3 regions of the Streptosporangium sp. NBC_01639 genome follow, and region 1 is predicted to be linked to each of the others. Evidence: riboswitches for the same ligand, from Rfam matches in the RefSeq annotation. Region 1 holds a riboswitch; each other region holds the start of a gene.
What was found. A riboswitch is a leader RNA that binds a small molecule or an ion and turns the genes downstream of it on or off. The one in region 1 is predicted to bind cyclic di-AMP.

Region 1 (7,081 bases):
TGGTTGGCCTTCCGTTTCCTCCGTGCCCGGCTCTTACGCGCCCGCCTGCCCATGCCGACCGCCCTTCTTCCAAGGTCCGGCCTTCACATTCCTCCCTGCCTGCCCGCCGTACAAGGCCTTGGATAGATCTGTACGGTTATGGCCCATTCATATTGGTTTTCTGGGGTTTTCCTGCCGACCGGATCCCCGCCGGCCCCGGCAGAGCGGTCGACACGACCACCGGCCATGGTTTTAGGGTTCGCACATGAGTACGGAACTGATGGACCGCTGGAGAGCCCTGGCCGGACCCGAGGCGGAGAATCTCGGCCGGGAACTGATCGCCCGGTACGGCGAGCCGCACCGCAGCTATCACACCGCCGACCACTTGAAGGCCACCCTGGCCCACATCGACATGCTGGCCCAAAACGCCGCGGACCCCGACCTCGTACGGCTCGCGGCCTGGTTCCACGACGCCGTCTACGATCCGCGGCGCGACGACAACGAGGAGCGCAGTGCCCGGCTGGCGGAGCGCGCGCTGCCCGAGATGGGGCTGCCCGCCGATGCGGTGGCCACGGTGGCACGGCTTGTCAGGCTCACCGCCACCCACGACCCCGCACCCGACGATCCGGACGGCGCCGTGCTGTGCGACGCCGATCTGGCGATCCTGGCCACCTCGCCCGAGATCTACACGGCCTATGCGGCGGCCGTACGTCAGGAGTACTCCTTCGTCCCGGACGACGCCTTCCGGGAGGGCCGGGCGGCCGTGCTGCGCTCGCTGCTTGACCGGCCTGCGATCTTCCGGATCGCGGATCTGGAGGCGCAGGCCAGAGCGAACATCCATGCCGAGCTTGACCGGCTGTGAACAGCTATTCACCAGGATTCAACACCGGCAACCGATGGGACTTGTGATAATTTGGTGGAATCTGTTTGATTAGGGAGTGGTCAATGCTCGCCCAGCAGCGGCAGCAGGCGATTCTGGACCGGGTTCGCAACAGTGGCGGGGTCAGGGTCGCCGACCTCGTCCGCGAGTTCGGCGTGTCCGACATGACGATCCGTAGGGACCTCGAAGTACTGGCCGAACGCGGGCAGGTGGCGAAGGTGCACGGCGGAGCCACCGCCGCCGGGCCCGGTTCGACCGAGGAGCCGGGATTCGCCGTCAAGTCGATGCGCCAGCAACCGGAGAAGGAGGCGATCGCCCGGCACGCCGCCCGGCTTGTCCGGCCCGGCACGGCGATCGCGCTGTCGGCGGGGACGACGACCTGGACACTGGCCCACTTCCTGGTCGACGTGCCCGATTTGACGGTGATCACCAATTCGATCTGGATCGCCGACGTCTTTCACCGCTCGCCCCGCGCCGACCGCACCGTCGTACTGACCGGCGGCGTCCGCACCCCCTCCGACGCGCTGGTCGGCCCGGTCGCCGTGGCGGCGATCCGCCGGCTCCACGTGGACACCCTTTTCCTCGGCGTACACGGAATGAGCGCCCGCGCCGGGTTCACCACCCCCAACCTGCTGGAGGCGGAGACCGACCACGAGCTGGTCGCCTCCGCGCACCGCCTGGTGGTGCTCACCGACCACACCAAGTGGGGAACGGTCGGGATCAGCACGATCGCCGAACTGGCCCGGGCCCACGTGGTGATCACCGACCCGGGCCTGCCGGACGAGGCCCGCGACGAGCTCGCCGCCCAGGTGGGAGAGCTGATCATCGCTCAGCCGCAGCCAGAGAACGAGGCCCTCATCCGATGAAGCGCACGATCACCCACCTGGCGGACGGCCGGGAACTGTTCTACTTCGACCGGAACGACGACGCCGACCGCGGCGCGCTCGACGAGCGCGATCTTCCGCCCCGCCCACCGGCCTCCGAACTGCGCTACGACCCGCTCACCGAGGAGTGGATCGCGGTGGCCGGACATCGCCAGGGCCGCACCTTCCTCCCACCGGCAAGCGAATGCCCGCTCTGCCCGTCCACTCCCGGCCACCCGACCGAGATCCCTTCGGGGGCCTACGACGTGGCCGTCTTCGAGAACCGCTTCCCCTCTTTCTCCTTCCAGACGGGTGAACACATCGAGGTCGGAGGGCTGAGCGAGGTCCGCCCGGGGATCGGCCGATGCGAGGTGGTCTGCTTCACCTCCGATCACGACTCGTCCTTCTCCCGCCTGTCCGCCGACCAGGTCGAGCTGGTCATGGAGGCCTGGATCGACCGTACGGCGGAGCTGTCCGCGCTTCCCGGCGTGGAGCAGGTGTTCTGCTTCGAGAACCGGGGCGCGGAGATCGGCATCACCCTGGCCCACCCGCATGGCCAGATCTACGCCTACCCCTACGTGACCCCGCGCACCAGGCTGTCCCTCGGCGCGGCCGGGCGACATCGGGAGCGGACGGGCGGCAACCTGTTCGCCGACGTGCTCGCCGCCGAACGCGAGGCGGAGGTCCGGGTGGTGGCGTCGAACGAGCACTGGACGGCCTTCGTCCCCGCCGCGGCGCGCTGGCCCGTGGAGGTCCACCTCTACCCGCATCGGCAGGTCCCGGATCTGTGCGCGCTGGAGGCCGCCGAGCGGGCGGCGTTCGGCCCGCTCTACACGGACGTGCTCCGCCGTCTGGACGGATTGTTCGGTGTGGCCATGCCGTACGTCGCGGCCTGGCACCAGGCGCCGGCGCGTGTCGGCCGCGACCTTTCCTACGCGCATCTGGAACTGTTCAGCATCCGCCGGGCGCCGGACAAGCTGAAGTATCTCGCCGGATCGGAGGCCGCCATGGGCGCCTTCGTGAACGACGTCCTGCCGGAGGAGACGGCACGCCTGCTGCGATCGATTGTCACAGGATGATCACTGATTGATCTCGGATTAAGGTCGCATTACCTCGTATTTACCACTACCATCCTCACCCATCGGACCTTGTGTCCGATATGCCTAATTCCGGGCGCGTCGCCCGGGAGCCGGGGAACCACCGCATCTGGGGTGAACCACTTCGGTGGAAGGGCTTCCTCCAGCCCGAACCCGTCAGCTAACCCGGCAGGCGTAAGGAGAGGAGAGTCGTGGCGGCTCTGTCCCCCACGTTCCGTCGCCATGCGGCCTTGACCGTTTCCGTGATTTCGGCCCTCACGTTCACCCTGGGCACCGTGTCCACCGGCAACGCGGCCCCCAAACCGGACGAGTCCCAGCTCCGTGCCGAACTGACAACGTTGAACAAGAAGGTCGACAAGCTCATCGAGGCCTACGCGGCCAAGCGCGAATCCCTCAAGAAGGCCCAGGACGCCGAGGGAACGGCCAAGACGGACCTGCGCAAGGCCGAGGAGGCCTACGCCGAAGCCGAGCAGCGGGTCGACTCCATCGCACAGCTCAGCTATCAGAGCAACACAGGCGACCTGCCCTCGCTGCTGTTCTCCACCGACCTGAGCGGTGCTGTGATCATGGAGCAGTTCGCCGCCCAGGAGAGCGCCTCCCTGCAGGGCTTCGCCCGGAGCCGGGACCTCAGGAAACAGGCGGCGGACAGGGCGTCCCTGCTCACCAAGCAGATCACCGAGGAGGCCGGAGCGGTGGAGGTTCAGCGCAAGGAGGCCGAGAAGGTGATCGGCGACATCGAGAAGAAGCTCGACGCGCTCGTCCCCACCGGCTCCGGCCGCCGTGCCGACGGCACCTGGTCTCCCCAGTTGCCCACGGGTGCCGACAACATCACCGACCGCACCCGGATCATGCGCGGAGCCGTTCAGAACCGCTTTCCCCTCCCCTACGAGATCGGCTGCTACCGGGCCGAGAACGACGGCGGCGAACATCCGCTCGGCCGGGCCTGCGACTTCATGATGAGCACCGGCGGGTCGATGCCCTCCGCGGCCCACGTCGCCCTCGGCGACGAGATCGCCGCCTGGGCCATCAAGAACAGGGCCACCCTCGGGGTCAAATACGTGATCTGGCGCCAGCGCATCAACTCCGGCTCCGGTTGGAGCTCAATGTCCGACCGCGGCAGCGTCACCGCCAACCATTTCGACCATGTCCACATCTCGATGCTCTGAGAAGGGGTCGAACAGCATCTGATGCGCGATGGTGTCCAGGGTGAAACAGGTCTCGGTGAGAGATGCCGCACACCTGGTGCTCGCGAACGGCGTGGTGCCGCTGCATCCGCAGGACGCGGTGTTGACCGTACGGCGCGGCACGCGCCGGCAGTGGACTCCGACCTGCCCAGGCGAGATGACTCCATCTCATGGATCGGAGCTGACCGAGGCGGACGACGGCCGCACCGAGATCAACCCCTCGCCCTCGCCCCGGTCAGGCCTCAGCGGGGCCGCTTGTCCGTCCATTCGGTCTGCATTGTGACGGTCCCCTTCGTGGCGTGCGTCAGACCGCCGCTCCAGGGGATATAGAAGCTGGTGTCCCGCAACTGCGCGGCCTCCGGGTCCACGACCAGCTCGACCTGACTGGACGACAGGGTGACCTGAAGCCTCTGCCCACCGCCGTCCGTCTCGCCCAGGCTCCGCACGTTCGGCAACGACGCGATCGCCCGGAACGCGGCGGCGCGGAGGTCCGGTTCGACGGGTGCTTGGCTGATCAGCGAGGTCAGCGCGTAGAAGACATAGTCGTCCTGGTCGCCGTCGGACGGCCGCCCGGCGCTCGTCCTGATATCGCCGCTGTCGACAGCGTCGGCGATCCCCGTCCGCAGCCGCTCCACCAGCGCGTCTGGATCGGCCGGGAGCCGACGCAGTTCCTCATAGCTCATTTCCAGGGGACCGAGCCGGAACGGCCGCAGACCGGTGAAACGTAGTATGGTCTCCTTCCGGCTCAGGGACGGTAGCTTGGCCCAGCTCCGACCGTCTCGCCGGAACCAGTACTCCGCCTGCTTGTCTGCGATCACCTGGCCGCTGTCGTCCTTGTACACCTCGGTGACGTGCCAGTATGCGCCGGACGGTTCGGGCAGGTTCTCGGCGGTGGTGGCGGCTACGAGCAGGACATGTGCGGCGGACAGCGCGGACGCGGGAGACTGCGTGGGTTGCGTGGACTGCGCCGATGGCGCCGGGGCGGTGGGGGACATCGAGCCGGTGACGACCACGATCACGGCCGCCGTCGTGGCCGCCACAGCCAGGCCGCCCGCCAGCCAGCCCGGCCGCCGCCGGGACGGGGTGCGGCCGCGCATCGTGCCTTGGAGCCGGCGCCTACCGCGATCGACCGCCTCTCGCGGTGGCTCCGGCTTGGCCAGGAGAGTACCGATCTCGCGCAGCTCATCCATGGAAGGCCTCCTGATCGAGGGAATCGTTGATCTTCTTGCGGGCCCGGCTGAGCCGGGAACCGACCGTCCCGTAGGAGACGCCGAGCGCCTCGGCCACCTCCTGGTGGGTCAGCTGGCCCAGGGAGACGAGCGTGATGACGTCGCGCTCACCCTTGTTCAGAGTGGCGAGAGCCTTGGCGAGCTGCGGCTTCATGCGCTGGGCGGCCACCGAGTCGACGACCGAGTCCTCGTGGCCACCGGCCTCCGGCTCGGCCGACACGCGGGCCAGTGCCCGATAGTGACGGGTCTCCTGGCGCCGGTGCCGGGCCATCAGGTTCGTGGCTATGCCGAACAGCCACGGGCGCAAACCACCGCGTGCAGGGTCGAACCGGTCACGGTCTCGGAATGCCAAGCAGAACGTCTCCGCTGCTATGTCCTCGCCCGCCTACACGTCCAGCCGTCCGGCGACGTACAGGTAGATGTCGCGGAAATAGCGGTCGTAAACGGCCGTGAACAGTTCCGGATCGGCTCGGAACCAGTGCACGAGCTGGGCGTCGCTCACTTCCTCGCGGGTTTCGGCGGTCATGTGCTGATTTCTGTCATACGGGCATCTCCGGCACAGGGCTCAATCTCGGGTATCACGAATGCTGTCACCGGTACTTCGCCGTAACGCGAGATCTCTTTCCCGCTCATCACGCTGACGGCGCTGCGCGCTCGTCGCGCACATGGACGAGGAACTCACCGAGCTTTTCGGCACCGTCCTACGACGCGGCGGGCGCCCGGTCGGCAACGTCTGGAGCTTCGGTCCCTGACAACATGCCGCCCGGTGGGTTCAACCGGACCGAGGCCGATCCTGATGGCTGCCATTCACACACGCTGAAAAGACCCCCCGCCACCAAAGGCGCATCCGGCAGATAACGATGTGACAGTGACCATGCACCCGGTCATGATGGGGCCTCATGACCGACCTCCGCATTGATCCCCCCTATGTCGCCGACGAGCTCCCCATGCTGCACTCCTGGCTGGACTGGCATCGGGAGACCCTGGCCACCAAGTGCGCCGGCCTGTCCGAGGAGCAGCTCCGGCTACGCGCGATCGCACCGTCGACGCTCTCCCTGCTGGGGCTGGTCCGCCACCTGACCGAGGTGGAACGCTACTGGTTCGGCGACATCCTCAACGGCGAGAACAACCCGGCGCTCTACTGGACCGAACAGGAGCCGGACGGCGACTTCGACCTCGTGGACACCGCCTCCGCCGAGGAGGCGTTCGCCCGCTGGCAGGCCGAGATCGACCGCGCCCGTGAGCTCTCCGCCGGCCTGCCCTCCGAGGCCGTGGGCAAGCAGCAGCGCAAGGGAGAGAACGTCTCACTGCGCTGGATCCTCATCCACATGATCGAGGAGTATGCCCGGCACAACGGCCACGCCGACGTCATCCGCGAGCAGATCGACGGCGTCACCGGGGAGTAGTGGGCTCCGAGGTCCCCTCGACCGCCTCGGCGATCATCTGGTCGAGGTTGACCAGGTCTGCCGGATGGGCCACGGCCGCTTTGGCGAAACGGGTGAGCAACCGGGCGAAGATCTCACGATCCGCCTCATCCCAGTCGGCGATCAACCCGTCCAGGTAGATACGCCGGTGCCGGACGACCACATCCAGCACCCGACGCCCCCGGTCGCTCAGCACCAGCCGGGCGCGCCGGGCGTCCACTTCCGACTCCTCGCGTTCCACGAACCCCGCGCCGATCGCATCGTTGACCAGCCTGCTGGCCGTGGACGGATCCACGTCCAACTGCTCGGCGACGGCACCGACGGTCACCTCGGGCAGGTCCAGGCTTAGTTTGTGTACGGCGTGGACGACCATCACGTTCGACAGCTGCACCGGCCGCTGTGGCTCTCCCGGCTTGCGGGAACGC
Region 2 (7,081 bases), 2.1 Mb from region 1:
GCTGGCCGTAGCCCGGCTGGCCGTAGGGGCCCGTCCCCGGCTGCTGGCCGTAACCCGGTTGCTGGCCGTAGGAGGGCTGCTGGCCGTAGCCCTGCTGCTGGCCGTAGTCCGGCTGAGCGGACTGCTGGCCGTACGGCTGCTGCTGGCCGTAGCCCGGCTGGGCGGGCTGCTGGCCGTAAGGGGACTGCTCCTGCGACTGCTGGCCGTAGCCCGGCTGACCGTAGGGGGACTGCTCCTGCGACTGCTGCTGGCCGTAGCCCGGCTGACCGTAGGGACCCGTCCCCTGCTGCTGGCCGTAGCCCGGCTGGGCGGGCTGCTGACCGTAGGGGGACTGCTCCTGGGCCGACTGGCCGTAGGCGGGCTGCTGGCCGTAGCCCGGCTGACCGTAGGGACCCGTCCCCTGCTGCTGGCCGTAGCCCGGCTGGGCGGCCTGCTGGCCGTACGGCTGCTGCTGGCCGTAGCCCGGCTGGCCGTAGGGGGACTGCTCCTGGGCCGGCTGGCCGTAGGCGGGCTGCTGCCCATAACCCGGCTGGGCCTGGCCCGGGCCGGTGTGCGGCTGTGACGCCTCCGCTCGATATCCCACGATCGTTACATCGGGGTCCTGTCCGTCATGGTCTCGGCCTGCCTGATGCTGTCCGTACTCCGGTTGTCCCGACGGGGTGCGATCGCGGTCGGGATCATCCTGGTACGGCGGCTGTCCGGTGCTCACCGCGTCACCTCACTTCGACTGCGCATGTGCCGTATGTATGTGAGACGCACATGCTTGCTGCAGCACAAGGTATCGACATAGTTATCAACAGTCATCTTTCCGATCAGCGACCATCAAGACGGCGTCAGTGGTGTTCCTGGGTCAGATGAAGCAGCATCCGGGTGTTTCCCAGAGTGTTCGGCTTGACGTGCTCCAGGTCGAGGAATTCCGCGACCCCTTCGTCATATGAGGCGAGCAGTTCGGCGTAGACCTCCGGCGAGACCGGCGTGCCCTGGATCTCCCGGAATCCGTGCCGGGCGAAGAATCCGACCTCGAAAGTGAGGCAGAAGACCCTGCGCAGCCCGAGTTCGCCGGCGGTGCGGAGGAGTTCCGAGACGATGAGGTTGCCGATACCCAGCCCTCGGCAGCCGGGGTCGACGGCGACGGTGCGGATCTCCGCGAGATCCTCCCAGAGCACGTGGAGCGCCCCGCAGCCCACCACGGTGCCCGCCTGCTCGGCGACCCAGAACTCCTGGACGTCCTCGTACAGGGTGACCGTGGCCTTCTCCAGAAGACGACGGCCGGCTCCGCCGTAGGTGTCGACCAGCCGCCGGATGACGTGGACGTCCCGGGTGCGGGCACGCCGCACCCGGACCGCGGCCGGGTCCGGCCCGGCCTCTCCGCGGTCCCGTCCGGGGTCCGCGGCTCCGCCTCCCGGCCCGGCGTTCCCGGTGTCGTGTACGGCCGGCGTCGGGGAATGCTCCGCAACCTGCTCCATGACCGATCAGCGTACGTCCTCGGTGCTTGTGAGTTACGGCTCACCCTTAACTCTCGCCCCGCAGATACCAGATGACCTGTGACATCTCAGCGGCCATGCCGTACCTGACGTGTCGGCGAGGGGTCGGAACTCGCCTTTCCCGTGGTTCTGGACCTGCGAAGACCTCTGCCATGAGCGCCCGAAGGACGGATGGAGCCCGTCTTAATGGGCAAGTTGATCATGAAGATGTGTGATCTCGCCGTGACGTGCCAGTTGTGAAACCTCTACCGACTTTGTAGTTCTGGTTGAGCATGAACCTCCAATTGCACTAATGTCCGTGCTCGATGTCAGCGATGGTAAAAAAAGCTGACCCGCCGAATCCCCGGAACCGGGGAACCGGGGACCCACCCTCGTCCCTGGGGTGAATCCGAGGTGCCACCGGCACCCCGGTAGGGCTGCCTCCGGCCCGAACCCGTCAGCTAACCCGGTAGGCGGCCGAGAGAGGAGCCTGTTGGTGAAGCGCACGCGCAACCTTGAGGGAAGGCGCGAGGGCGGACACGCCCGCCGGGAACACGTCTCACGTGGACTCACCCACCGAATGGTGGTCATCGGGCTGGCATTCGCCTCCCTGACCCTCGGTACCCCTCTGGTCGCGGCCACCGCCGACCCGAAGCCCAATCTTGGAGAGCTCTCCAAGCAGGTCGAGAAGCTGCACACCGAGATCGAGACGCTGAGCGAGCAGTACAACGGCGAGCGGGTCAAGCTCAAGCAGGCCCAGCGGGCCTCGGAGGCGGCCAAGAAGACCCTCGCGGGCAGCGAGTCCGAGCTCGCGGCCCGGCGCACCAGGGCCAGCCTCCTGGCGCAGAGCTCCTACATGACGGGGGGACTGGGCTCGGCCCTCGCCTTCACCCAGTCGAGCGACCCCGACGCCTTCCTCGACCAGGCCACCACGTACTACGCCCTCCAGCAGCAACAGAGCGAGGAGGTCGCCCAGGTCGCTCAGGCGATCAAGACCGCCGAACGGGCGCAGGCCAGTGCCAAGGCGCGGACCAGCGAGGTGAAGAAGCTCCTCGCGGAGATCGGCACCAAGCGCACCAAGATCGAACGCCTGGTCACCAGGGTCGAGAGCAACCTGTTCAGCGAGGTGCGCAGCCGGGCCAAGACCACCATAGGCAGCAGGGTGCGGATCAGCGTGCCGATCGTCGGCGACGGCAAGGCCGCCGAGGCCGCCCGCTGGGCACTCACCCAGCAGCTCAAGCCCTATGTCTGGGGGGCCGAGGGCCCGAACTCCTTCGACTGCTCCGGTCTGGTCATGTGGGCCTACCAGAAGGTCGGCATCAGCCTGCCGCACTACACCGGGGACCAGTGGACCGCGGGCACCCACGTGTCCAGAAACGAACTGCGCCCCGGCGACCTGGTCTTCTTCTACGGTGACCTGCACCATGTCGGGATCTACGTCGGCGCGGGCATGATGATCCACGCCCCCCAGACCGGTGACGTCATCCACATCGCCTCGATCGACAACCGCCCCTTCGCCGGCGGCGTGCGGGTCGCGGACTGAGACAGCCGGCTGCGGGCCGGACCTGGATCGGCTCTCGGGCCGAGACAGACCGCTGCGAGCCGGACCTAGATCAGCCGACGACGGGCGGCCCAGGCCACGGCTTCGATCGCCGTGGCCACGCCGATGCGATCACAGATCCCCCGGAGCCTGCGCCGGACGGTCCGGCCACTGATGTCGAGGCGACGCCCCACCCGGTCCACGGTGACGCCCTTGGCAAGCTCCGCCAGGAGCACGAGATCCTCGGCACTGAGACCGATCTCGCCCATGCCCAGGAGGCTGTCGCCACGACGGGAATCCACTTCCGGGTATGCCATCTAAAGCCGCTCCCCCGCACTGGAAATCAGGCGTGAGTATGTTGGAATCAATAACGCCCCTCAGGAACGGTAAACGCCTTGTTCAAAGGTCGTCAAGTTCCCTTCTCCATAGAGGTGGCGGACGCCATTGACATAGCGATCGCTACGTGAAGTACTCATGATATGTCGGTGCCTTTGCGGTTAAGTCGGAGCGAAGCCAAGACACGCACCCGTGGGCGGCTGCTGGCCGCCGCCGCCGAGGTCTTCACAGAACAAGGTTTCACCGGCGCCTCCGTCGATGAGATCGCCTCCAGGGCAGGTCACACGGTCGGCGCGCTCTACTCTCATTTCGCCGGAAAGGACGAACTCTTCCTCGCGCTCTTTGACGACTACGCGGCCCACCCCCTTGATGACGCCGGGGAAATCGCCTCCCGGCAGGAGGGGGACGAGGCAACTTTTGCGGCATTTGGGGCGTATCTGGCTGGAGTGGCCGACCATCACACGGCGCGGAGCACCCTGGAAATGGAGTTTCTGCGCTACGCGCTGACCCGGCCGGAATTGCTCGACCGGCTGGCCGCCCGCTGGAGGGTGCCCCGGGCGACCGTCGCCCGGCTGGTGGCCCCGTACTGCGGGGGACACGATCCGGTCACCGTGGCGACCGCGATCATCGGGCTTTTCGAGGGGCTGGTCACCCAGCGCCGCATCGATCGCGCCGCGGTGCCGTCCGCGCTGTTCGCCGAGTCGCTGCGCTGGTTGATGGCCGGGCTCGCCCGCACTCCCGCACGACCGGCCGGCACACCCTGAATGCGGGCGCCCGGTGCCGGCCGCCGCTGCCCGGTACACCGCACGTCGTACGGACGCACCCGAGGCCGCAGAACTCCTGGACGGCGGCACTGCGGCCGTCCCGGCGCCGCCGAGCCGTACGGAGCCCGGAGCGTGCCGGTGGTCCGGGGACCACCGGCACGGGAACGGTCATGTCCGGTGCGGCTCAGCCCGCCGGCTTGACGAGGGGGAACAGAATGGTCTCGCGGATGTTCTTGCCGGTGAAGGCCATCACGAGGCGGTCCACGCCGAGCCCCATACCACCGGTGGGCGGCATCGCGTATTCCAGGGCGGTGAGGAAGTCCTCGTCAAGCTGCATGGCCTCGGGGTCGCCGCCGGCGGCGAGCATGGACTGCTCGGTGAGGCGGCGGCGCTGCTCGACCGGGTCGACCAGCTCCGAGTAGGCGGTGCCGAGCTCGGTGCCGAACCCGATCAGGTCCCACTTCTCGGTGAGGAGCGGGTTGTCCCGGTGCTGGCGGGTCAGCGGGGAGGTCTCCAGCGGATAGTCCATGACGAACGTGGGCTGGATGAGGGTGTGCTCGACGAGCTCCTCGAAGATCTCCTGAACGAGCTTGCCCTGGCCCCACTTGGGATCCCAGTGGATGTCGTGCGCGTCCGCGTACTTGCGGACCTGCTCCAGCGGCGTCTCGGTGGTGATCTCCTGCCCCAGGGCCTCCGACACCGACCCGTAGAGGGTGATCCTCGGCCACTCGGGCAGGCCCAGGTCGATCTCCTGGCCCTCGTGGGTCACCACGGAGTGGCCGAGGGCGGCCACCACCGCGCTCTGGATCATCCGCTGGGTCAGGTCGGCCATGTCGTTGTAGTCGAGATAGGTGCCGTAGGCCTCGAGCATGGTGAACTCGGGGTTGTGGGTGGCGTCCGCGCCCTCGTTGCGGAAGTTGCGGTTGATCTCGAAGACCTTCTCGATGCCGCCCACCACGAGCCGCTTGAGGTAGAGCTCGATCGCGATGCGGAGGTAGAGCTCCATGCTGTAGGCGTTGATGTGGGTCTTGAACGGCCGGGCCGTCGCGCCGCCGTGGATCGGCTGGAGCATCGGCGTCTCGACCTCGAGATAGCCTTCCCCGTGCCAGAAGTCGCGCATCGCCCGCACCACGGCGCTACGGGTGTGGGCCGCCTTCCGCGCCTCGTCGTTGACGATGAGGTCCAGGTAGCGCTGGCGGACCCGCGCCTCGGGGTCGGTGAGCCCGGCGTGCTTCTCCGGCAGCGGGCGCAGGCACTTCGAAGTGATCGCCCAGCGGTCGGCGAGGATGGACAGCTCACCCCGGCGGGAGGTGATGACCTCGCCCTCGATGCCGACGTGGTCACCGAGGTCGACGTCGCGCTTCCATGCGGCCAGGGAGTCTTCTCCCACCCGGTCCAGCGAGATCATGACCTGGAGGTCGGCGGAGCCGTCGCGGAGGGTGGCGAAGCAGAGCTTGCCTCCGGTCCGGGAGAGCATGACCCGACCAGCAACGCCCACTTTGTCGCCGGTCGCGGTGTCTACGGGGAGATCGGCATATTTTTCACGGATCTCGACGTTGGTCGCGGTGCGCGGGAAGTTCACCGGATAGGGGTCGACGCCTTCGGAGCGGAGGCGGTCGAGCTTCTCCCGGCGCACGCGCATCTGCTCGGGCAGATCCTCGGCTGGGTTCGTCACTTCATCGGTCACAGGCCAAGGTTACCGATGTCCGCGCTAGGCGGTGTTGCGGTGATAGACCAGCCGGAGTCCGATCAGCGTGAGCCACGGCTCGTGCATGTCGATCGAGCGTGCCTCGCTGACCACCAGCGGCGCCGCGCTGCCGGTGGCGACCACCGTGACGTCGTCCGGGTCGTCGGCCAGCTCGGCGGCCATCCGCTCGACGATCCCGTCCACCTGACCGGCGAACCCGTAGATGATGCCCGCCTGGAGTGCCTCGACCGTGTTCTTGGCGATCACCGAACGCGGCCGGATCAGCTCCACCTTGTGCAGCTGCGCCCCGGCCGCGGCCAGCGCGTCCACCGAGATCTCGATGCCCGGGGCGGTCACCGCGCCGACGTACTCCCCCTTGGCCGAGACCGCGTCGAAGGAGGTCGCGGTGCCGAAGTCGACGATGACGCACGGCCCGCCGTACAGCTGAATGGCCGCCAGCGCGTTGACGATCCGGTCGCTGCCGACCTCCTTCGGGTTGTCCATCCTGACCGGCACCCCGGTGCGGATGCCGGGCTCGACGATCACCGCGGTGACGTCGCCGTAGTAGCGGCGGCACATCTCGCGCATCTCGTTGAGCACCGACGGAACCGTGGAGCAGAGCACGATGCCGTCGACGTCGGTGCCTTTGATCAGGGGCGACTGGCCGAGCAGACCCTGCAGGACGACGGCGATCTCGTCGGCCGTCCGCCGGGCGTCGGTGGCGATCCGCCAGTGCTCGATGACCTCGTCGCCCTCGAACAGGCCGAGAACGGTGTGCGTGTTACCGACGTCGATGGCAAGCAGCATCAATTCCCCCGAAGGTCCAATGCGATGTCAAGAGCCGGTGCCGAGTGGGTGAGCGCGCCCACGGCGAGGTAGTCGACACCTGTTTCGGCCACCTCACGGGCCATCTCCAAGGTCAACCCCCCGCTCGACTCCAGCCGTGCCCTGCCGTCCACCAGCCGTACGGCCAGCGCCAGCTCGTCCACGGCGAAATTATCCAGCAGGATCTCCTCGGCGCCCTCGGCGAGCACCGGCTCGATCTGGTCGATCCGGTCGACCTCGACCTCGATCGGCAGGCCGGGGTAGGCGTCCCGGACCGCCCGGAACGCGCCGGCTACTCCACCCGCGGCCACCACGTGATTGTCCTTGATCAGCGCGGCATCCGAAAGTGACATACGGTGATTGACTCCACCGCCGCACCGCACAGCGTACTTCTCCAGGGCCCGCAGCCCCGGCAGCGTCTTGCGGCTGTCCCTGATCCGCGCGCCCGTCCCTCGCACGGCCCGGA
Region 3 (7,081 bases), 790 kb from region 1:
GGAATGAAGATCTACCTGGAGCGCACCGACGGGCGGATCTGCGGACCGAAGACGGTGGTCTCGCAAGGGGACGGCACCTACTTCGCGGGGGTCCAGTACCTGTCCAATCCTGGATACGGTGTCCGGGCGTGCGTCAAGTACCGCACAGGCGACGTCAAATGCGGCGAGTGGAAGAAGGAATAGCCGCAGTACACGGAGGCGAGGCACCCGATGCGCCGGGTGCCTCGCCTCCCGTTCACGCGGCGCCCCACTGCTCAGGACTGGGCCGCGAGCGTCGTGGGGGCGGGTGCGGCGGCGAGCTTGGCCTGCTCGATGGAGAGCTTGACGCCCTCACGGTCGGGGCGGACGGCGCCGGCGAAGCTGTCACGGCGCCAGGCGGTGAGCTTCTCCTCCTTGACCACGTCGCCGGTCTGCGGGGCGTGGACCATGTAGCCGGGCTTGCTGATCATGCCGACATGGCCGAGACCGTGGAAGAAGACCAGGTCGCCGGGCTTGAGGTTCTTCCAGGAGACCTTCTTGGAGAACGCCGCGTACTGGTCGTAGGTGACGCGGGGCAGCTTGATCCCGGCGGCGCCGTAGGCACGGAGCATCAGGCCGGAGCAGTCGAAGCCGCCGTGGCCGGTGGCGCCCCAGACGTACGGCGTGCCACGTTTGGACAGGGCCCACTTCACGGCCTTCTTCCAGGCGGGGACCGGGGCCTTGGCGGTGAGGGCCTCTTTCAGCTTGGCGCCGGTGAGCGTCTGCGTCCCGGTCGCGGGCTTGGGAGGGGTGAGCATCGGGATCTCGGCCGCGGGCTTGGCGCCGGGGATCGTCGGAGCCTCGGCGGCGGGTTCGGGGGAGGGGAGGGGGGCGTCCGCCAGGGCGAGGGAGGGGGTCGCGAACACGGCGGCGCCGGCCACGAAAAGGGGCAGGACACGGGGGTAGATCTTGCCGGACAAGATGGTTCCTTCCATAAGGCCGGCCGGGTTAGCTGTCGGGCTCGGGCGTGGAGGCCGCCCTACGGCGCGAGAAAAGCGCTGATTCGCCCCAAGGGATCCCGTGCAGGCGGCCTGAGACACGGCTCCGGCATGCGGAGCGATGTCCCGGGCGGCCGTGGACCCCGGAAGTGGTTCCCCGGCTCCGTGCAGACCGAAAGGGGGGACGACCTGCACGGATTAGGCATCGGTTCGAATGCAGAGGACCATAACGAAACTTCACGAAAGGGTCAAGACCGCGCAAAAGCGGACAAAACGATCAGGGGGTTTTGCGGGCGCAGACTGTCCGATGGGTGAGATGGGTGTTCGTCTACCGAGACGGGGCGGTAGGGTTCCGGTATGGACGCGCGTAACATTCGCCTGGCAGTCATCCCCGGAGACGGGATCGGAGCAGAGGTCGTCACCGAGGGCCTGAAGGTCCTCGAAGCGGTCGGCGCGAAGGTGGAGACCACCACCTACGATCTTGGCGCCAAGCGCTACCACAAGACCGGTGAGATCCTTTCCGAGACGGTCCTGGACGAGTTGCGGGGATACGACGCGATCCTGCTCGGCGCGATCGGCGACCCCAGCGTGCCCCCGGGCATCCTGGAGCGCGATCTGCTACTCAAGATCCGCTTCGAGCTCGACCACTACGTCAATCTCCGCCCGGTCAAGCTCTTCCCCGGGGTCGAGTCCCCGCTGGGCAAGGCCCGCCCCGAGGACGTCGACATGATCGTCGTCCGTGAGGGCACCGAGGGGCCGTACGCCGGGGCCGGCGGCGTGCTGCGCCGGGGCACGGCGCACGAGGTCGCCACCCAGGATTCGGTGAACACGGCCTTCGGCGTCGAACGGGTCGTCCGTTACGCCTTCGACAAGGCGCTCGGCCGGACGCGCAGGAAGCTGACGCTGGTCCACAAGACCAACGTGCTCACCTACGCCGGTGACCTCTGGGCCCGCACGTTCGACCGGGTCAGCCTGGAATATCCCGACGTCGAGACCGACTACTGCCACGTCGACGCGGCCTCGATGTTCTTCGTCAGCCAGCCGGAGCGGTTCGACGTGATCGTCACCGACAACCTGTTCGGCGACATCCTCACCGACATCGGCGCCGCCATCGCCGGCGGCATCGGCCTGGCGGCCAGCGGCAACGTCAACCCCGACCGCACCGCGCCGAGCATGTTCGAGCCGGTGCACGGCAGTGCCCCCGACATCGCGGGCCAGGGCAAGGCCGATCCGACCGCGACCGTCCTGTCCGTCGCCATGCTCCTGGACCACCTCGGCCTGTCCGGCGAGGCCGCCAGGGTCGAGCAGGCGGTGGCCGATGATCTGGTCGAGCGGCTGGCCGGCCGGGCCGGGCGGACCACCGATGAGATCGGCGACGACATCGCCGCCCGAGTAACCGGCTGAGAGAGCCGCCTTCCTCCACCTCAGACGCGCCTGGCGGCTCTCGAGCCGCCAGGCGCGTCTTCGTCTGTCCCGGCCCTGCCGGTTTGCGACATCAATGCAGTAGTTTCCCGTTAGCCGGTCCATTGCAGAATGGACTCAACGGCAGACCATCACAAAGAGAAGGATTTCCGTCATGACCACCGCTCAGAAGCTCAGCTTCGACGTGCAGCCCTCCGACCACGCGCGCACCGCAGCCGAGCGCGAGCAGGTACTGGCGAACCCGGGTTTCGGGCAGACCTTCACCGATCACATGATCTCGATCGACTACACCGAGGGCGAGGGCTGGCATGACGCGCGGCTCATGCCGTACGGACCACTGAGCCTGGATCCGGCGACCGCGGTCTTCCACTACGCCCAGGAGTTCTTCGAAGGACTGAAGGCCTACCGCCAGGAGGGCGGCGCGATCGCGTCCTTCCGGCCGTACGCCAACGCCGCCCGGTTCAACCTGTCGGCGCAGCGGATGGCCATGCCGGAGCTGCCCGAGGAGACGTTCGTCGAGTCGCTGGAGCTCCTCGTCCAGACCGATCGCGAGTGGGTCCCCACCGCCCCGGGCCATAGCCTCTACCTGCGCCCCTTCATGATCGCCACGCAGGCCGCGCTGGGTGTCAACTACCCCTCCAGGGAGTATCGGTACATGGTGATCGCCTCCCCGGCGGCCGCCTACTTCGGCGCCGAAAAGGCCGTCTCGGTCTGGCTGTCCACCGAGTACACCCGCGCGGCCCCGGGCGGCACCGGCTTCGCCAAGTGCGGCGGCAACTACGCGGCGGCCTTCGTGGCCCAGCGCCAGGCCGTCGAACAGGGCTGCGCCCAGGTGGTCTGGCTCGACGCGAACGAGCACCGCTATGTCGAGGAGATGGGCGGGATGAACCTGTTCTTCGTCTACGGCGACCGTCTGCTCACCCCGGCCCTCACCGGCACGCTCCTGCCCGGCATCACCCGCGACTCGATCCTCGCCCTCGCCGCCGACCTGGGCCTGACCGCCGAGGAGGGGCGCCTGTCGATCGAGGAGTGGCAGGCGGGCTGCGAGTCCGGCGAGCTCACCGAGGTCTTCGCCTGCGGCACCGCGGCGGTCGTGTCCCCCGTCGGTTCGGTCAAGGGCGCCGACCGCGCCTGGACGGTCGGCGACGGCACCCAGGGTCCCGTCACCGCCCGGATCCGCGAGGAGCTCGTCGGCATCCAGTACGGTTCCCGCCCCGACGCGCACAGCTGGGTCCACAAGATCTGCTGACCGGCACACGAGAGAAGCCCGGCCTCCCACCCGGCCGGGCTTCCCTGTGCGTACGGCCTACTCCTCGATCAGCTTGCCGGTGTCGATCGTGAGATTCCACGGTGCCGGAAGATCGAGGGGATCACCGAGTTTCACCGATACCTCGTCGGTGTATCCAGCCTCACTTGGACAACTGAGCAGCCTGACCCTGTTCTCAAGTGCGTCGATGGCCAGATAGAGCGGAACGCCCGCTCGGGCGCAGTTCCGAGGCTTGACGAAATGATCATCGTGGATGCTGCTTGGAGAGACCACTTCGACGACCAGGAAGGTGGCGTCCGCGTACACGTGGTTGGGATCCCACTGACGTGCCGTGGCCGGGACGGCGATGAGATCAGGCTCATAGCGATCCGCCTGGCTGTTCAGGAAGATCTTGGTTTCCTGCAGGAGCTCCCACCCCTGCTCGATGGCGACCGAGACGAGCTGGAGCAGCAACCGGTAGACGATTCGAGCATGGGTGAGCGTGGGCAACTCCCTCACCACGATCCGGCCGTCGATGATCTCGATCCGATGCTTCTCGAATCGATCGACGAGCTCCAGGTAGAGCCGTTCGACCTCTGCTCGATCGTTGATCTGGTAGGTGACCTGTCTGTCCATGAGCAGTCCCATGGGTTCATCTTCCCCTCCGCGCGGGTGGGCGCAACGTGTTTGACACGCGACTAAAAGTAATCGCAAAGATTCCCGCCCGCCCGGGGTTCGGGGAAGTTCTCGTCAGTGCTTTCGAATCATGGTGAGCCCGTCGGCGATGGGCAGGATCAGTGAGGTCACCCGGCCGTCGGCCATGACCATGTCGTTGAACTCGCGGATGGCCCGGGTGCTGTCGTCGTCGGCGGTGGGGTCGGCGACGCGCCCGCTCCACAGGGTGTTGTCGACGAGGATCAGGCCGCCCGGGGCGAGGCGGGGCAGCAGGGCCTCGTAGTAGACGGGGTAGCCGATCTTGTCGGCGTCGATGAACGCCAGGTCCACGGCCTGTTCGGGCGCGAGCTCCTTCAGGCGTTCGGCGGCGGGGCCGACCCGCAGTTCGATGCGGTCGGCGACCCCCGCCTTCTCCCAGTAGCGCCGGGCGATCGCCGTCCACTCCTCGCTGACGTCGAAGCAGCTCAGCCTGCCGCCGGGGGGCAGTCCCCGGGCGATGCAGATGGAGGAGTAGCCGGTGAAGGTGCCCACCTCCACCACGTTCCGTGCGCGGCCGAGCTGGGTGATCATGGTCAGGAACCGCCCCTGGTCGGGGGAGATCTGCATGCCCGCGCTCTCGCCGGTGGCCTCGCGGGTCTCCATGGCGAGCGCGTCGAGGACGTCGTCGGGCGGGGTGGTGTGCGCGCTGAGGTACTGCCCGATGGCCGGGTCGAGATAAGTCGCTTTCATGGCCGCCATTCTCCTCATCGATCGCCGGCCCGGGGCGGGAACCCGCCCCCGTGTCGGCGGCCGTGAAGGAGCGGTCCGGCGCCGGGCCGGCGGGCCGTACATCTCGGATCCTGAGATCGATGTGTCAAATGGTGTCGGCGTATGGCAGACTCCGAAGCATCATGTTCTACGGTCTGCTCATTATCGGCAGGCGCGCTGGCTGAAAAGGGACACCGCCAGCGCGCAGACCTCTCACGTCCGTGAGGGGTTTTTTTGTTTCTCAGAGCCGGATGAGCGCGCGGCGAATCATCGAACCCGCGAAGGAGACTGACATGGCCGACGACCGCTTCCATGTGTACGACACCACACTGCGTGACGGCGCCCAGCAGGAGGGTCTCAACCTCACGGTGACCGACAAGCTGGCCGTCGCACGCCATCTGGACGGTCTTGGCGTCGGTTTCATCGAGGGGGGCTGGCCCGGCGCCAATCCGAAGGACACCGAGTTCTTCAGACGGGCTCAAACAGAGCTCAACCTGAAGCACGCGCAGCTCGCCGCGTTCGGCGCGACCCGCCGAGCCGGAGTGAAGGCAGCCGACGACCCGTTGGTGGCCGCCCTGCGCGAATCCGGCGCGCCGGTCGTGACCCTTGTCGCCAAGAGTCACGACCGGCACGTGGAACTGGCCCTCCGCACGACTCTCCAGGAGAACCTCGCGATGATCCGCGACACGGTCTCCCACCTCCGTGCGGAGGGGCAGCGGGTCTTCCTCGACGCCGAACACTTCTTCGACGGCTACGCCTCCAACCCGGCCTACGCGCTGGAGGTCCTGCGCACCGCCGCCGAAGCGGGCGCCTCGGTCATCGCCCTGTGCGACACCAACGGCGGCATGCTCCCCGACGAGCTCGCCGAGGTCGTCCACGCGGCCGTGCAGACCTCCGCCCGGATCGGCATCCACTGCCACGACGACACCGGCTGCGCGGTGGCCAACACCCTGGCCGCGGTGAAGGCGGGCGCCACCCACGTGCAGGGCTGCGCCAACGGGTACGGCGAGCGGTCCGGCAACGCCAACCTGTTCACCGTCGTGGCCAACCTCCAGCTCAAGCGGGGCTTCGACCTCGTCCCGCGGGAGGCGCTGGCCGACATGACCCGGATCGCGCACGCGGTCACCGAGGTCACCAACGTCACCCCGAACTCGCACGCCCCCTACGTGGGCGTCTCCGCCTTCGCACACAAGGCGGGGCTGCACGCCAGCGCCATCAAGGTGGACCCCAACCTCTACCAGCACATCGACCCGGTCGAGGTCGGCAACGACATGCGCATGCTCGTCTCCGACATGGCCGGTCGCGCGTCCGTCGAGCTCAAGGGGCGCGAGCTGGGTTACGAGCTCTCTCCCGAGACGTCGCGCGAGCTGGTGGACCGGGTCAAGGACCTGGAGGCCAGGGGCCACACCTTCGAGGCCGCCGACGCCTCCTTCGAGCTGCTGCTGCGCGACACCGTGGCGGGCGAGCGCAGGCGCCACTTCGAGGTGGAGTCATGGCGGGTGATCGTCGAGCGCACCCGTGGCGGCGAGCTGGTCAGCGAGGCCACCGTCAAGCTGCACGCCAAGGGCGAGCGCATCGTGGCCACCGGCGAGGGCAACGGCCCGGTCAACGCCCTGGACAGGGCCGTCCGGCTGGGGCTGGAGCAGCTCTACCCCGAGCTGGCCGAGGTCGAGCTGACCGACTTCAAGGTCCGGATCCTGGAGGGCACCCACGGCACCGACGCGGTCACCCGGGTGCTCCTCACCTCCAGTGACGCGACCGGTGCATGGACCACCGTCGGCGTCGACGAGAACATCATCGAGGCCTCCTGGCAGGCCCTTGAGCAGGCCGTCACCTACGGGCTGCTCAAGGCGGGCCACTCCGCCGGCTGATCCGCCCCCGCCCGGGGTACGGCCGGCCCGTACCCCGGGCGGGCTCCGAGGAGGGCTCAGGAGAGGTCAGCGCCGCCGACCCGGAAGCTGACCGGGCCGGTGGAGGTCTCCAGTTTCACCTTGCCACCGGAGCAGGAGACCGAGGGCTTGTCGGTGCCGGGCAC

Region 2: it holds a riboswitch for cyclic di-AMP, as region 1 does, so the genes downstream of both, OHA77_RS22170 (NlpC/P60 family protein) here and OHA77_RS31615 (coiled-coil domain-containing protein) in region 1, are expected to answer to the same signal.
Region 3: it holds a riboswitch for cyclic di-AMP, as region 1 does, so the genes downstream of both, OHA77_RS28070 (C40 family peptidase) here and OHA77_RS31615 (coiled-coil domain-containing protein) in region 1, are expected to answer to the same signal.

Annotation. Positions count from the first base shown of each region.
Region 1 covers NZ_CP109272.1:6,933,218-6,940,298, reverse strand. Annotated here, with positions in the region: gene OHA77_RS31635 (50S ribosomal protein bL37) at 1-53, opposite strand, end outside; gene OHA77_RS31630 (HD domain-containing protein) at 245-841, shown strand; gene OHA77_RS31625 (DeoR/GlpR family DNA-binding transcription regulator) at 925-1,725, shown strand; gene galT (galactose-1-phosphate uridylyltransferase) at 1,722-2,801, shown strand; cyclic di-AMP (ydaO/yuaA leader) riboswitch at 2,873-3,008, shown strand; gene OHA77_RS31615 (coiled-coil domain-containing protein) at 3,050-3,985, shown strand; gene OHA77_RS31610 (CU044_5270 family protein) at 4,246-5,193, opposite strand; gene OHA77_RS31605 (RNA polymerase sigma factor) at 5,186-5,584, opposite strand; gene OHA77_RS31600 (hypothetical protein) at 5,618-5,758, opposite strand; gene OHA77_RS31595 (DinB family protein) at 6,132-6,638, shown strand; gene OHA77_RS31590 (MarR family winged helix-turn-helix transcriptional regulator) at 6,625-7,081, opposite strand, start outside.
Region 2 covers NZ_CP109272.1:4,842,509-4,849,589, reverse strand. Annotated here, with positions in the region: gene OHA77_RS22180 (RDD family protein) at 1-709, opposite strand, end outside; gene OHA77_RS22175 (amino-acid N-acetyltransferase) at 834-1,466, opposite strand; cyclic di-AMP (ydaO/yuaA leader) riboswitch at 1,808-1,954, shown strand; gene OHA77_RS22170 (NlpC/P60 family protein) at 1,960-3,006, shown strand; gene OHA77_RS22165 (LuxR family transcriptional regulator) at 3,072-3,320, opposite strand; gene OHA77_RS22160 (helix-turn-helix domain-containing protein) at 3,489-4,103, shown strand; gene lysX (bifunctional lysylphosphatidylglycerol synthetase/lysine--tRNA ligase LysX) at 4,288-5,745, opposite strand; gene OHA77_RS22150 (type III pantothenate kinase) at 5,815-6,597, opposite strand; gene OHA77_RS22145 (L-aspartate oxidase) at 6,597-7,081, opposite strand, start outside.
Region 3 covers NZ_CP109272.1:6,139,543-6,146,623, forward strand. Annotated here, with positions in the region: gene OHA77_RS28065 (hypothetical protein) at 1-183, shown strand, start outside; gene OHA77_RS28070 (C40 family peptidase) at 255-938, opposite strand; cyclic di-AMP (ydaO/yuaA leader) riboswitch at 941-1,171, opposite strand; gene OHA77_RS28075 (3-isopropylmalate dehydrogenase) at 1,314-2,360, shown strand; gene OHA77_RS28080 (branched-chain amino acid aminotransferase) at 2,533-3,627, shown strand; gene OHA77_RS28085 (Uma2 family endonuclease) at 3,685-4,272, opposite strand; gene OHA77_RS28090 (O-methyltransferase) at 4,375-5,028, opposite strand; gene cimA (citramalate synthase) at 5,340-6,917, shown strand; gene OHA77_RS28100 (heparinase II/III family protein) at 6,974-7,081, opposite strand, start outside.